DNA from 3 places in the Hafnia paralvei genome. Region 3 is predicted to be linked to each of the others. Evidence: predicted binding sites of a transcription regulator. Region 3 holds the regulator's gene; each other region holds the start of a gene.
What was found. Region 3 encodes PurR, which represses purine synthesis genes. Its sites were predicted from a motif close to CANGCAAACGTTTGCNTG; they were not measured.
Positions count from the first base shown of each region.

Region 1: a site for PurR is predicted at 1,133-1,150, ahead of serA (phosphoglycerate dehydrogenase). Genes of this name have one in related genera too.
Region 2: a site for PurR is predicted at 1,437-1,454, ahead of purH (bifunctional phosphoribosylaminoimidazolecarboxamide formyltransferase/IMP cyclohydrolase). Genes of this name have one in related genera too.

Region 1 covers NZ_CP083737.1:789,835-792,042, reverse strand. The annotation lists gene serA (phosphoglycerate dehydrogenase) at 1-1,030, opposite strand, end outside; gene rpiA (ribose-5-phosphate isomerase RpiA) at 1,462-2,121, opposite strand.
Region 2 covers NZ_CP083737.1:300,301-302,508, forward strand. The annotation lists gene purH (bifunctional phosphoribosylaminoimidazolecarboxamide formyltransferase/IMP cyclohydrolase) at 1-1,309, opposite strand, end outside; rRNA gene K9N75_RS01405 (16S ribosomal RNA) at 1,922-2,208, shown strand, end outside.
Region 3 covers NZ_CP083737.1:2,527,712-2,529,919, reverse strand. The annotation lists gene K9N75_RS11995 (ABC transporter permease) at 1-451, opposite strand, end outside; gene purR (HTH-type transcriptional repressor PurR) at 455-1,480, opposite strand; gene cydH (cytochrome bd-I oxidase subunit CydH) at 1,837-1,926, shown strand; gene sodB (superoxide dismutase [Fe]) at 2,018-2,208, opposite strand, start outside.

The sequences.
Region 1 (2,208 bases), 1.7 Mb from region 3:
GTAGGAGTCGACTGACGTTCTCTTCATGCATCGGCAGTGAAACTTCAGGGAAGTTGACGGCTGACAATGAAGAGCCGTTATCTGAATATTTTGCCAGCTTGCCCGCAACTTCTGCGCCAATATTTTCCTGCGCTTCCTGCGTTGAGCCGCCGATGTGAGGCGTTAGCAGCACGTTATCAAACTCACACAGCGGTGAGTTAAACGGATCGCTATTCGTTGCTGGCTCCGTTGGGAATACGTCAATAGCCGCACCAGACAAATGCTTAGATGACAGCGCATTGCATAGCGCAGGGATATCGACGACCGTCCCGCGAGAGGCGTTAATGAGAATCGAACCAGGCTTCATCAATGCCAGTTCATCCGCACCAATCATATCTTTCGTGGAGCGAGTTTCCGGCACATGCAGAGACACCACATCACTCATGTTGAGCAAATCAGAGAGATGGCGAACCTGTTGCGCATTACCCAGAGGTAGCTTGTTTTCAATGTCGTAGAAAAAGACATTCATCCCGATACCTTCAGCCAAAATGCCCAACTGAGTACCGATGTGACCATAGCCAATAATGCCGAGCTTTTTACCGCGAGCCTCAAAACAGCCAACGGCCTGCTTATTCCACTCACCGCGATGCGCGCAGGCATTCGCCGTCGGTATACCGCGCAACAGTAGCAATAACTCGCCAAGCACCATTTCAGCTACGGAGCGCGTATTTGAGAACGGCGCGTTAAATACCGGAATACCGCGTTTGGCAGCAGCAACCAGATCAACCTGATTGGTTCCAATACAGAAACAGCCGACAGCAATCAGCTTTTCGGCTGCCGCAAAGATATCTTCGGTCAGATGGGTTCGGGAGCGAATGCCTACAAAGTGGGCGTCGCGGATGGATGATTTCAGCGATTCCGAGTCCAGCGCACCTTTATGATATTCAATGTTGGTGTAACCCGCTGCACGTAAATTATCGACCGTGCTTTGATGAACGCCTTCAACTAAAAGGAATTTAATCCTGTCTTTCTCCAAAGATACTTTTGCCATGACCCGACCCTAACCCCTGTTAATTCGAACCTTAGTGTGACCGCTGCGAACGATAAAACTCATGCGGCATGCAGCCAACATAACAAATATTACGCATCCAGCAAGCCAACCGATTGCCTACAATGAGGTGAACAAAGGGAATAAATCGTTAAAAGTTGGCGAAAAATGCTACCGGCTTTCATCACCGCAGAGTGAAAGTATCGTCAAGCGCAAATATGTGACATATGTCACCGAATTTAGGGGGTGTGATAAATAAATGAAATTCAGTGTTTAAAACAAAGTTAACAAAGGGAAAGGCACTAAAGAGAAATTATGGCAGATGGACAAAAAAACAGCTCCGAGTTTTCGGAGCTGAGTCAACGATAACAATCGTTACAGCGAATTTAAGCCGTGATGGTTTTATAAGACGATGGCTTTATAAAACGATGATTTTATAAAACGATAGTTTTTACACCGTCTGCCGAACCGACCAACGCAACGTCAGCACCGCGGTTAGCAAACAGGCCAACGGTCACTACACCTGCAATCGCGTTGATTTGCTTTTCTAACGCAATTGCATCCATGATTTTCAGGTTATGCACATCTAAAATCACGTTGCCGTTATCGGTTAAAACACCTTGTCGATATTCTGGCTGACCACCGAGCTTCACCAACTCACGCGCAACATAGGAGCGTGCCATTGGAATAACCTCCACCGGCAGAGGGAATTTGCCCAGAATATCAACCTGTTTGGACGCATCGACGATGCAAATAAATTTCTTCGCGACGGCAGCTACCACTTTTTCACGCGTTAACGCCGCGCCGCCGCCTTTGATCATCTGCATGTGGCCGTTGATTTCATCTGCGCCATCAACATAAATATCGAGTGAGTCCACATCGTTAAGATCGAAGACAGTAATACCCAAACTCTTCAATTTCTCCGTAGAAGCGTCAGAGCTGGATACAGCACCCTCGATCTGCCCTTTCATGGTTCCTAGCGCATCAATAAAATGAGCCGCCGTTGACCCCGTCCCCACTCCAACGATGGTACCTGGCTTCACATATTTCAGCGCTTCCCAACCCACAGCTTTTTTCAGTTCATCTTGAGTCATTACCGAATCCTATCGACTAATCTACGAAAACGTGTGCGTATTATAGAGCAACTGCCTATAAAATGGCGTGTCACATGGCGAGTTTTT
Region 2 (2,208 bases), 2.2 Mb from region 3:
CGAATTTTGCCACTTTCCAGCAGAACAGGGCATCACGCATTTCCTGCTCGCTAGGTTGGCGAGTGGTGACGACGCGCAGGTCAGATTCTTTGACCATGCCTAAATCGCGATCCTGAACCAGTAAGCCACCGTTAACACGTTTGAAATCCAATCCATTTTGGCGAGCATTCCATTCGCCACAGGCTAAGACACGCACGTTTTGTTTGGCTGCGAGTAACTCAAGCGCAGGTTCGCTGATATGTGGGGCAATGATAACTTCAACAAACTGACGACTAATAATCGCCTGAGCGGTTTCGGCGTCGAGCTCACGGTTAAAGGCAATGATGCCGCCAAAGGCAGACGTTGGATCCGTTTTATAAGCGCGCTCGTAGGCATCTAAAATAGAACCACCAACGGCAACGCCACACGGGTTAGCATGCTTCACGATTACACAAGCAGGCTCACTAAACTCTTTCACACACTCTAGTGCGGCATCAGTATCTGCGATGTTGTTATAGGAAAGTGCTTTGCCCTGCAGTTGGTTAGCGGTGGCCACGGAGGCTTCTGTCACGTTCTCTTCTATATAGAAGGCAGCGTCTTGATGGCTATTCTCACCGTAGCGCATGTCTTGTTTCTTTATATAGCTAAGATTGAGTGTCCGTGGGAAGCGGCCAGAAGGTTCTTCGGTATTGCCATAATAAGGAGGAACCATCGTTCCAAAGTAATTCGCGATCATGCCATCGTAGGCAGCGGTGTGCTCGAATGCCTTAATGGCCAAATCGAAACGCGTTGCGTGGGTTAAAGAACCTTCATTGCTATCCATCTCATTAATGATGGCATCGAAGTCACTATTGTTCACCACAATCGCAACGTCTTTATGATTCTTGGCTGCCGAGCGCACCATGGTTGGTCCACCGATATCGATATTCTCAACGGCGTCGGCTAAAGAGCAATCTGGGCGAGCTACGGTTTGAGCGAAGGGATAAAGATTCACAACAACCATATCGATAGGCTTAATATCGTGATGAGACATAATGTCATCGTCTTGGCCGCGACGACCAAGGATTCCGCCATGCACCTTAGGATGCAAAGTCTTCACTCGTCCATCCATCATTTCGGGGAATCCTGTGTAATCAGAAACCTCGGTCACGGGTAAACCTGCTTCCGCTAACAGGCGGGCAGTGCCGCCAGTTGAAAGCAGCTCAACGCCACGCGAACTGAGCGCCTGAGCGAACTCAACAATACCGGCTTTATCAGATACGCTGAGTAGCGCACGGCGAATCGGACGGTAAGCGGAAGCTGAGCTCGTGTTTTGTGAACTGGAATGCATGGTAGTTATATCCCTCGGCTATGGAATCGCAATATAAAGAGCGTTATGTGAATACGGCATGCCCGTTTTATTCAAATAACGCCCCTTCGTTGGAAGAGGTCGAAAGATTTTAGCGCATCCAGATTGTAACGAAAACGTTTGCGTGATGCTCGTCAAATTTGTCACCAATATCGTTCTGTGGATAAGTTTGTGCACAAACGGGTATAAGGCGGGGTTTTGCTGTGGAATGCAGCAAACGATCGATTTATTGGAAATTAGGGGTTGTCAGCCTGCGAGAACTCCCTATAATGCGCCTCCATCGACACGGAACATGTGAATCACTTCACATCCTCTCCAAAGTTCGACAGAGAAAAAATCCTGAAATTATGGGTTGACTCTGAAAGAGGAAAGCGTATTATACGCCACCTCGAGTTAGCAAGCTAAGTCTCCTAACTCACTGCTCTTTAACAATTTATCAGACAATCTGTGTGGGCACTCACAAGACAATATCTAACGTCCTCGGACGATAAAATATTAAAGTCTTGAAGAGTGACCAAGCAGTAATTCATTTTTGAATTATTACGAAAGTTAATTTTCGAGCATCGCTTCACGTGTTGAAGCACATCAAGCTTTTAATTGAAGAGTTTGATCATGGCTCAGATTGAACGCTGGCGGCAGGCCTAACACATGCAAGTCGAGCGGTAGCACAAGAGAGCTTGCTCTCTGGGTGACGAGCGGCGGACGGGTGAGTAATGTCTGGGAAACTGCCTGATGGAGGGGGATAACTACTGGAAACGGTAGCTAATACCGCATGACGTCTTCGGACCAAAGTGGGGGACCTTCGGGCCTCACGCCATCAGATGTGCCCAGATGGGATTAGCTAGTAGGTGGGGTAATGGCTCACCTAGGCGACGATCTCT
Region 3 (2,208 bases):
ATGAAAGTGCATAAGGATCGTTGATTATCAGCCAATCAGGTGGGCGAGAGTATCCGGTAAGCGTGGGGGAAATGACCCTTAGCAACCAGCCCGATGGGGACAACAGCAGGATCAATCCGGTCGCTAAAGCAATGTGCGGTATAGCGAGAATAGCAGTGGAGATAACCCGCGCGATATGACTATTCTGTCTGAGAATGACCTGCCCACATAACGCCAGAGCTAGCCATAGTGATATTAGCGTGGCGGCAAAACCACTGAATATGCTCAGCGTGATGGATTGCAATATACCTGGCCATTGTAGCAACAGGTGCCACGACGCAAGAAAATGGCTAAGGGAAAAAGTATCTGAAAGGGGTTGAAGCATAACCAGTAGCGCCGCCGCAATCGGCAGCGCACCAGCAAGTATCAGCACAAGAGGGAACAGCGCGAGACAGGAGCAGCCGTTCTTCATCGCTTAGCGGCGATAGTCCAGATAAGGGCCATCGGCTACTGAACGACGCTCTACCAATTTAGGGTGCACTTCGATAGTCTGAGAATCTTCGCGTTTGCTCACGATACGATCAAGCAGCATATCAAAGGCCATCGCACCTAGACGCTCTTTCGGCTGATGAATAGTGGTTAATGCCGGAGTGAAGTAACGTGCGTTACGTACGTTATCATACCCGATCACCGAAATATCTTGTGGGACGCGCAACCCCATTTCATCTGCGGCGCAGATGGCGCCCATGGCCATGATGTCTCCACCCACAAAAACGGCTGTCGGTCGATGCTTTTGCGAGAGGATTTGGTGCATAGCTTTGTATCCAGACTCGGGTTCAAAGTCACCTTCAACCATCCACTCATCGCGCGTTGGGATATTGGCCTCTTGTAGCGCTTTCAGGAAGCCCCGCAGGCGTCCACCGCCGGTATTGCGCGACAGCTGTCCGGTAATGGCACCAATGTCACGATGGCCGCGTTCAATCAAATAACGGCCCGCTAAATAGCCCCCTTCGAAGGCGTTATCTTGAATCGCATCGGTAAAGTCGCTGCGCTGCGTTCCCCAATCCATAACGACCATCGGAATATTGCGGTAGTCTTCTAGCGTCTGTAGTAGGTTCTCTGGATACTCAGAGCACATCACCAGCAGGCCATCAACACGCTTTTGTGCCAACATGGCGAGATAGGCTTTTTGCTTTTCTGGATTGTTATGCGAATTGCACAGAATTAGGGTATAGCCTTGGCTGTAGCAGGCGTTCTCTACGGCTTCGATGACCTCAGCAAAATAGGGCGCTTCACTGGAGGTGGCCAGTAAACCGATCGATTTAGTGTGGTTAACTTTCAGGCTACGGGCGACGGCACTGGGAGAATAGTGCAGCTCTTTAATTGCCTCCCATACCGCGGCTTTGGTCTCTTCGGCGACAAAGCGCGTTTTATTAATGACATGAGACACAGTCGTGGTGGAAACGCCCGCGCGTTTTGCCACATCTTTAATCGTTGCCATGAAACAGATGACTCCTAAGCTTATGTAATCAAAACATAGCTATTGTGTTAATCGTTTGCTTACGTACATCTAAAATTACACCGAATGAAAGCACATAAAATAAATGAATATGCAGAGACTTCGAGTGCCAGCCTATTCTTTTTCGTTATGAAAGCTGATACGTAGCAGTAAACCGTAAATTTTGGCCTATAAAATGCAAAAGGGGAAGTCAAAATTAGGGGATAAGAGAAAGAATAATAGAATGATTTTCTGCGTGTGATCTCATTTGATGTATGTAAAAATGATTTCACACACTTTCTGCAAGTGTTTATGTATAATAAAAATTGATCTGATAACGAAATGCGGGAGATGAGCACATGGAAACCGATCTGAAATATTCCCTAATGACGACGGTTGCTGCTTTGGCAGTTATTGTTATCTTTAGCTTTGTAGCAGCGCTGCACTGATTTAAAGACGTGTTGGAATCTTTAGTTATTAACATGACTAAAACAAAAGGCGGTCAATCGACCGCCTTTCTTATATACGTACGTTAAAAACTTATGCCAAGTTTTTAGCGACGAATTCCCAGTTTACCAGAGCCCAGAAGTTCTCCAGATATTTAGGACGCGCATTGCGGTAATCGATGTAGTAAGCGTGTTCCCAAACGTCCACGGTCAGCAGTGGTTTGTCGCCGCTGGTCAATGGGGTTGCTGCGTTTGAGGTATTAACGATAGCTAAAGAACCGTCCG